Regions from separate parts of the Nitrospira marina genome, predicted to be linked through region 3. Evidence: riboswitches for the same ligand, from Rfam matches in the RefSeq annotation. Region 3 holds a riboswitch; each other region holds the start of a gene.

Region 1 (2,202 bases), 2.4 Mb from region 3:
CGTGCATTCTGGGAGGGGACGCAGTTCCCGGTTGAAGACGGTGGTACTTCCGTAATTCCATCCACCGCTGGGCAATTGACGATTGAGAAGCATCTGTTGCCCGGCTATGGCACGAGGGTGGGTGCCTAACCCCACCTTCTGCAAGGCCAGGACGGCGAGAGCCGTGGGTACGACCCAGCTGTGGGTGTCAGCAATCCATGGCCAGCCCCGGATGGCGGTGTCGTGTCCAATAATTGATGAGACGGGATTAGAAAAATGTCGTCCCGTAAACCCTATCAGATAGTCCACAGCGCGTGATTGCGTTTCTTGATACTGGGAGTCGCCTTCCCAAGCTAAGATGGCGAGAGGTGTTGGCCAAGAGGCTTCTGGGTGTGAGGGAGAAATGGTCACGCGTCCGTCGTTCGCCTGTTGGGAAGCTAAATACGCTCTTCCCCGGTTGCAGCTTTCATGACGGAAGGCATAGGAAGACAGTGCCAAAACAGCCCAAGCGGTTGCATCGGGTCTGGACTTTTCTCCCGAGTGATAGGGAAATCCTCCATTTGGTTGTTGCCCGGATTGGAGAAGTTCAAGGAAATGATGAAATGGGTTTTGATTCATAAAAGGAAAGGTCACCTTCTGAAGCCATTCAGTAAAGATGCGACTTCCCATGTTGTTCGGTTTGAACAGGAAGAACCTTAAAATTCCCAGGCCTTGCGACTTTGCTTTCTCCGCTTGAGGGTTTTCGCGGATTCTCTAGAGAGATCATGACACTCGTCTTTATTCTGGGACCCTTAAACCGATTCTGTCTGCTAGTTGAAGAAACGCTAGTTGGTAAGACGCCAAGCGCTTCCTGATGGTGGAAAGGAGAATTGCAGGTTCATTGAATGTTGTTCGCTGCAAGACGCAGCTTTTTGGCAATGCCTCTCCGGGAATTTTGAAGGTATTATAAAAACTATCCTCCTTGATCAATAAAGTCCGTTAACCCATCCTATTGTGAACCAATTTGAAAGATATTCTTCAAAAATCTTCGGCAAGTTTTTCCTGTGGAGGTCGATAATGAAGCATGAAAACGAAGAGCCACAGAAAACGAAATGGAAAAATTTCTTGGGTCTACGAACATTTAATCATGACCATGAAACATGGGTTCGGTCGGGTGCCCCTTCCCGATAAGGGCGAACACGTCGAAAGGCGTGGGCGCAAAACCACGGGTCAGGGTTGGTCCCTGATAGCCGGGTTGCCGAAGGCACGGAGAGCCAAGGGGCAACGTTTGCGTCAGAATTTTCCGGGCAGTCTGGCGTAACGAAAGTATTTACCTTCGCCCGTTAAGGAGATGCGCTATGGTTAACCAAGCAATGCGTTTCGTGAATGATGAAGAGGGAGCCACTGCTATTGAGTACGGCTTGTTGGCTGCTTTGATTGCCGCAGTGATTGTCACGGCCGTGACGGCTGTAGGGACCACGCTTAGCAATACGTTCAACCAGATTTCTAGTGATGTAGCGTCCAGCTAAGGAAAAGCTTCTTTCCGCAAAGGTATGTTGAAGTGCCGTTCCCGATACAGCGTGTCGGGGCGGCGCTTCGGCGGAATGTGATGAGTGAAGTTCAGATAAAATGATAGAGGAGGCCAGCATCATGCAGACAATACTCCTGAATCCCTATCATCACTGGTTAAAGCATTTTCTTCAGGATGAGGAGGGCGCGACAGCTATTGAATACGGCCTCATGGCCGCACTTATTGGCGCCACGGTGTTAACGGCTCAGGCTGCCTTGGGAAACGCGGTCAATACGATGTATGTGGACGCCATGGGGATCATCAACGGAGCGTTGGGGAGCTAAATTGATACTTGTCATGCCTCCCGTGAGCGAGGTTGATGGGATTTCCATCGGAAAGTTTCTCACTCCCACTCCTCATTGACCTACCTATACACCTTGTCGTCCTCGCTGGGGGCTAACTTATTAAAAAATACTACGCTGCCTGTGAGAGACAGTCAGCAGTGCTCTTGGGGACTGCGTTTTCCCAACATTTAAGTTGTTCAACTCTTTGTAGATCCCTTAACAATGGCTGGTGCGGGATCTGATCGCTTTTGAACTGCCTGTTAGTGTAATTGGGAGACACGGTCTGGTCGCTACCTCAAAACCATTTAGCCTGGGAGAGGCACGGTTTTTATGAAAACACGTCCAAGTCAACGGTTTCCCAGTTTAAGACAATCCGAGCGCGGCTCGACG
Region 2 (2,202 bases), 2.3 Mb from region 3:
ATCCAACATTAGGCAAGGTTTAAAAAGAAATCTACAACCTTGTGTTCTACCCAACATTCAGGAATGTGTCTAAATGGTTGTCTTCTAATGCAAGCGAGGTGAAGTGCGAAACGCATGTGAGCGCATTTGCCGGGCGTCTAAGAGATGGTTGGGGATTAAGAGCACCGGTCGTTGTCTTAGTTGTCACGCTGATGCTGGAATTTCCTTTTTTTTCTAATGGGAAGTTATTGTGCACCGCTTTTAAGAGGTGAAATAAATTCGAGCAGTTTGAAATTAGTCCAATTAGGAAGGCATGATCTGGTGATGACAAACCTTTTCCCTTATATGTGAGCATGGATATGCTGACGGCCAATATGAAATGGTGGTGGGCAGCTATGCTTGCGGGCAGCATCTTGCTTGCGGTACCTGGGCATTCCGAGATTGGGGCCATCATAGGCGATGTGGTTGGGCATTTTTTTTCTGCCCTGATCTTAGCCATCGTGCCGATTCTGGGGTATCGTCTGTTTTATGAACGGATTGGTGAAAAAGAAATCACATATATCTTTGGTGCCGCCTGGATCTATCTTGTGTTTTCGCAATTGGTTGGATGGTAAGAACCTACCTTACATAGCACTGAGTTTAGTTATTCACCAGGTTTTAAAGCATTATCTGCATTCCCCCTCAACAAAAAAAAGAGGAATACAGGGCGTTTGAAACTCACCGATGCGGTAGATTGCGAGTCCCCTCCGGTTAAATACTTGATGGCACTTCTGATCACAATGATGCGTTAGCAGTGATCCCCTGCCCTCTCTTTGAGAGCGTTTATCTCGCCCGCAAACTTGATTTTGATTAAATCACGGGGGAGAACATAAACAGACCTGTTGATTTTAGTCATCGTAACGCACGTGTTGGCCTCCTGAGCAGAGAAATTGGGTTACTTTACGGATTCCTTAGGGACCGACTCATGTGAGGTCGATTTTCCTGACAAGGCGGCTTTGAGAAATTGCCCAGGTTTCCTGTGCTTCAGGTGAAGGTTCATCAGATTAGAGGTTCGTTAATACATTGCGTCTGTTTAAGCAAAAGATTGATTCATGATCCATGGGATCCATTTTTCTACAATTATCTTTGTTTTAATGTAAATAAGGTTTGGCAGTCTTCCTGGATTCTTGAGAAATTGGAATTTCTCTTTCCCACGATTCAAGGATCTGACAAAGATTCCGATGAAGCATCCAGACCTAAAAACGGTTGTATCCTGAAAAAAACAAACCATCTGAAAGGGTGGGACGCAAAGCTATGGGCCTACGTCTCGGATTTTGAGATAGGGTTGCCAGGTTGCCAGGCAAGCCACAGAGTCTCCTTGATTATGAGCGGAGTGGCTTCGCTCGGCATGACTCACATGCATAAAGGAGATCTCGTATGTCACACGATCAAGGTTTCTCTCAAATTACCTACCCCCATACCCATTCCTTTCGATCCGTATTTAGGTCATTATGGACCATTGTTCTTTTTCTCTGTCTTTTTTCCTCCAATGCACTGGCGGGAGAAGTCACCCTAGCCTGGAATCCTCCTTCCGCAGAATATGGTGGATTCATTGTCGCCTACGGGACTTCAAGCGGCACTTATTCGGAGACTCAAGATGTCGGAGCTCAGGCCATTTATACGGTGACAAGCCTGACTCCCGGTCAAACCTATTATTTTGCGGTAAAAGCTTACGACCGGGCTCGTAAAATTGAAAGCCCGTTTTCAAATCAGGTGAGTGTTACCTTGCCTATCGTTAATGCGCGTCCTGCTCCTCCAAAGGATGTAAAGGTTTATTGAGATTCGTTTTCTGGGAAAAATAGTTACAAATAGATTGTATTTGGATGGGTTGCATCAACGGAAATGTCGTAAGCCGTTTTCACCCGGGATTTATGAAGCGGGCTCCGTGATAATGAAGTCTCCCTACCTCTAAGGACATTTGCAGAACGAGGATGTTCTGCAAATGTCCTGTTTATAAAGAATTCTTCTCCGGCGTTCGTTAAATAATGGATATGAGGACAGGGTCGATGACCTGAAGTCTCATTTCTCAAGTCCCACTCCGTCGAGATTTTAGTAACTGACCTCAAGAAATTTACATGAAGTCCTGTATTATCCCTGTACCTAACACTGAAGTCTTCCGGTAGAGTTTTATTTGTTTTCCCCACCTTGATCGACTTTATCTTGTAATTTTGGTATTCATCCCCA
Region 3 (2,202 bases):
CGGGCGATCGCCGTGAGAGTATAGGAGCCATTCGGCACGGTGGTGGTATTCCAGCTGGTGCTATAGGGATTGGTCGTATCTTCGGCGCCTAGGTTGGCGCCCTGGAGCCGGAATTGGACGCCGGTCACGCCGACATTATCGCTGGCGCTGGCGGTGACCGTCACCGTGCCGGAGACGGTGCCCGCATTGGGGGCCGTCAACGTGACCGTCGGGGGCGTGGTATCGGGTGACGCCGGGGTGATCATCACATAATTCAGGATGGTATGTGTAGAAGAAGTCCGAGTCAATTGCAGACTCAATTGCCCATCCGAGACGGTGATGGGATGGTTCGTGATGGTAATGAATTGATTACTGGCAGTCGTCTGGTTGTTAATGGCCGTGATGCCTTCGATCGTAATATGATGTGGGCCTTGCTCATAACTGGGATCGCCGCTGGCTAGCGAAACGAGATAGTCGCCATTTGGGAGATCGTATTTCCAGGTCACACTGGTGCCGGAGTCAAAATGAATGAATGTGTCGAGCCGTTGATCGGTGTGGGCATCCCGCTCGCGGGTGTTGACGAAGGTGGTCCAGCCGTAGCCACGGCTGCTGGTGTAGACACTGCCGTCATCTTTTTGATAGCCACTGGGGACGGATGAGCTGGACGGTTGAAAATTGACGAAGAGGGACGAACCGGAAGGCGGTGGTGGGCTGGTATTGTTCACGGTGACCGTGACGGAGGCGGCGGTTTTTGTATTGCCCGCCGCATCGCGGGCGATCGCCGTGAGAGTATAGGAGCCATTTGGAACGGTGGTAGTATTCCAGCTGGTGCTGTAAGGATTGGTCGTATCTTCGGTGCCGAGATTGGCGCCCTGGAGCCGGAATTGGACGCCGGTCACGCCGACATTATCGCTGGCGCTGGCGGTGACCGTCACCGTACCGGAAACGGTGCCCGCACTGGGGGCCGTCAGCGTGACCGTCGGGGCGGTCGTATCTGGGGGCGGGGTATTTGTGGGTAGAGTAATTGTTGCTTCTGTGGACGGGGTACTTTCATTTCCTGCTGTATCAAATGCTGTTGCAATAAATCCATAGGTTGTGCCCCCACTGAGCCCGGAAACGGTTGTGGAGGGGGAGGATGGATTATTGGGAAATCCTGAAAATATGGGTTGTCCAAAACCTTGAGAAGGTAACGTCCGTTTGTAAATTTTATATCCTGCTAAATCCGATTCGGTATTTGCATTCCAGGTCAGTTGGACAGAGGAGGCCGAATACGCGGGGCTAACAGACAAGCCGAAGAGGAGAAGCATAAGGTGTGCCGTATGCGCGATTACAAAACCCAAGGTGGTGGTTGGTCGGATCATACTCTACTCCTTGTCGTGTTTGGACCGAAGTCCGCATTTTCTCCTCCCCCTATGGATTAGATCTTCCTTCGGTAGCCGGACAATCAGGCGTTACTACCTGACTCCTGGCATTGCGGCCCTACTTCACAGTAGGTGTGCCTTTTCGGGAAGAGGATTGTTTTAACTATGAATGATCAATGTCTGTTTCCCTTCTTTTTTTCCGCACCTCTAAACGGTCTGCCGGACATTTCGGAGAAGTAAAGAAAAACTTTAGCGAAGATGGCGATGCCATTGGGCATTACCGTATTACGGCAAACACGATAAACTAAAGTAATCGAATAGAAGGATCATAGACATTATGAAAAATTTGAATTCTTTCATTTGATATTTACATCCTTATCATTCGAAAAAATATTGATGTCATTGGGCCCTCTGTGAATTGAAAACCGAGTGAATCTGCCAGTTAAAGTTTGACGATATTAACTCTTTTCTATAATTGGGAAGATGCTGGAAATGAAAATGACGTGGAGTTTAGATAAGAAAACCGGATCGGCTGGTCTTTAGCGTTTTGAGAAATACCCGCCTGCTGCGAAATATGTTGGTTCAATCAATACTTCAATGATGAAGGTTTCCTGTGCCTGGCGGGGGCTCTCTGCCGAAATCAAGAAGAATTGAATCATTTGACGGAAGATGAACTCCTGATTATTCATGCATAGTCCAGGAAGAACCAATTGAACGGTGGACAGCAAAGCGACGAGCTGTCCTTGTCTTGCGGATCCTGAAAGGGGAAACCTCGATGGCGGAAGCCGCCAGGCAGCATGACCTGACGGGCAGGGACGTAGGAGACTGGCAGGAGCAGTTCCTTCGTGCCGCGGAAAATGGC
Region 4 (2,202 bases), 720 kb from region 3:
ACTTTGCCTCTAGAAATAATTTATTCGCAGGAATCTAGCCACAGCGACGACACTTTAGCCGCCCTCACTATCTATCTGGAAGCCGGTGGTGAAAGTTTTGCTGGAAAGTTAGCCGTCGCGGCCGTCATTCGGAACCGAATGGCTCTCAAATACCACAGCGATGGCACGGTCAAGGGCACAGTTCTTCGGGCAAAACAGTTTGAACCATGGATGGGACGTAATCCAGAAGAAGTGGAATTTGATCAAACAAATCGAATCATGCAGGATAGTTTATTAGCCTGGAAGGTTGTACAAGACGGGCGCAAAGTGGTGGATGGGGCTGTACTATTTTATAATCCTCAACTGGTCAAAACTCCCCGGTGGGCTCAGGTCAACCGTAAAGTGGCACAAATTGGGGGACACGAATTTTTTAATAAGCACACAATTTAATTTAGTTTAATTAGTCACGGCCAACGGGTGTTTTTCGCAAATTCCTGGGTCGAGGCGCACTGGGTCCCCCATCCTCAATACGTTTCAACTCTATGCGTAGATGCCGAATGGCACCGGAATGCACCCGGCAGACGCCAGATTCGGTCAGACCCATTTGCCGACCAATTTCTTTCATCGTCAATCCCGCATGATAATACGATTGAAGTACCTCTTGCTGGCGTGCCGATAATGTCTGCAGCGCCGCTGACAGTGCCGCTTTCATTTCTGCATCCGCACAGGCCACAAAAGGGTCCAGATGGTTAACGTCCGGCAAAACATCACGAAGGGTGCACTCATCTTCTCCCTGCCCAACCGGCTCATCCAGACTAATTAAGCGAGGATCACACCCGCCCACTCCTTCTATTTCCTCAATGGGTACGCCCAACACCGTGGCCAATTCCTGTGTAGTCGGTGGCACCCCATTTTTCTGAAGATGCTCTTCAACTATTTGTCGCACCTGATCTCGGCGAGATCGAACAGAGCGAGGCACCCAATCCATCGACCGAATTTCATCCAACATCATGCCACGAATACGATATTCGGCAAATGTGCGAAATTTAATATCGCGTGTTGGATCATAGCGCTTCAAGGCTGATAACAGCCCCATAGCCCCTGCGCTGGTCAAATCCTCGACATCCAGGGAAAAGGGATTCCTGAATGCCATAATTCCAGCCATCCGACGAATGATCGGGAGAAACTCTAATAAAACCCGGGCAACATGTTCCTGATCGAGCTGGACCTGTGCTTCCGTATGTTCTGCTTTTTTTGGACTAACCGAAGCGAGGTGAGACGAGTCGAGTTCTGTAATACCAACTACTGTCTCTGTGAAAGATTGTGCGTTTTCGTCCATATTTTGGCCTTTCCAGGGTGACCAAAAAAAGCGCCCAATTCCAGGGAATGGGCGCATGAACGAACGCATGGATCTACCAACACAGTTCGGTAACCAGACGAACCCTGAAACAACAACGTTCTCAGGGTTTCTTGGCTTTGCGCCCTACCCTCACGGATAGTTTGCCCTTGTCACCTGTTGAATTCGTTATTCGATAATTACAACCTCATGTAAGCGGTGGGTTTTTGAAGTTTTCCGAATAACTGTCTGCCTTGGATCTTCGGAATCTCCCCTACTCTTCGACTCTATCTCCATGGAAATGTTATCGGATCCGAGTCAGGGGGAATTAAGAAAATCCCTTGCGTGTTTATGAGAAAACTTGACAAATTCATACATTGCACAGCATCAAAAACCAATACGAATGGTGATCAGGAACGGATGGTCAAAATCTCAATCACACATTCCTTCCAGTGCTCTTCATGACAATCGTGGATCCCTCATTTTAGCCTTAAAAAAAGATTAATTCCGATGATCGAAAACATGACTGTGGCAATCCAACTGCCAATGATCGGCAACACCGCTCCATTTCGTCCTAAAACTATGCCTACCGAATGCGCAGCCCAGAAAAAAAACCCTATTGCCAGGGTTTGCCCAAGCCCTTTAGCTATTCCAACCTCACGCACACCACTTCCGCGGAGACTCACCGAGATCCCTAACAATATCATCACCAGAGGAACAAGGGAGTACGCAATTCGAGACCAATAATCAGTTAAAAAACGATGAGGACTATGACCATCTTCTATTAACCCTTGAATATAGTCATGCAATTGATACAAGGACATATGCTCTGGGGACTGAGCTAGCCAATTCTGAAAATCATCAGGCGTGAGAGAGAGAGACAACGT

Evidence for each region. Region 3 has a riboswitch for cyclic di-GMP ahead of LX98_RS04525 (Ig-like domain-containing protein). Riboswitches for the same ligand answer to the same signal wherever they lie in the genome.
Region 1: another riboswitch for cyclic di-GMP. It lies ahead of LX98_RS15045 (Flp family type IVb pilin); the one in region 3 lies ahead of LX98_RS04525 (Ig-like domain-containing protein).
Region 2: another riboswitch for cyclic di-GMP. It lies ahead of LX98_RS14450 (fibronectin type III domain-containing protein); the one in region 3 lies ahead of LX98_RS04525 (Ig-like domain-containing protein).
Region 4: another riboswitch for cyclic di-GMP. It lies ahead of LX98_RS07385 (FliA/WhiG family RNA polymerase sigma factor); the one in region 3 lies ahead of LX98_RS04525 (Ig-like domain-containing protein).

The regions. Positions count from the first base shown of each region.
Region 1 covers NZ_JCANTH010000001.1:3,523,820-3,526,021, reverse strand. The annotation lists gene LX98_RS15050 (hypothetical protein) at 1-597, opposite strand, end outside; cyclic di-GMP riboswitch class I at 1,141-1,221, shown strand; gene LX98_RS15045 (Flp family type IVb pilin) at 1,317-1,487, shown strand; gene LX98_RS15040 (Flp family type IVb pilin) at 1,609-1,812, shown strand; gene LX98_RS15035 (TadE/TadG family type IV pilus assembly protein) at 2,143-2,202, shown strand, end outside.
Region 2 covers NZ_JCANTH010000001.1:3,388,226-3,390,427, reverse strand. The annotation lists gene LX98_RS14460 (FG-GAP-like repeat-containing protein) at 1-12, shown strand, start outside; gene LX98_RS14455 (hypothetical protein) at 339-593, shown strand; cyclic di-GMP riboswitch class I at 1,230-1,319, shown strand; gene LX98_RS14450 (fibronectin type III domain-containing protein) at 1,396-1,797, shown strand.
Region 3 covers NZ_JCANTH010000001.1:1,089,183-1,091,384, forward strand. The annotation lists gene LX98_RS04525 (Ig-like domain-containing protein) at 1-1,340, opposite strand, end outside; cyclic di-GMP riboswitch class I at 1,408-1,489, opposite strand; gene LX98_RS04530 (hypothetical protein) at 1,880-2,029, opposite strand.
Region 4 covers NZ_JCANTH010000001.1:1,805,647-1,807,848, reverse strand. The annotation lists gene LX98_RS07390 (cell wall hydrolase) at 1-429, shown strand, start outside; gene LX98_RS07385 (FliA/WhiG family RNA polymerase sigma factor) at 440-1,318, opposite strand; cyclic di-GMP riboswitch class I at 1,404-1,494, opposite strand; gene lptG (LPS export ABC transporter permease LptG) at 1,795-2,202, opposite strand, start outside.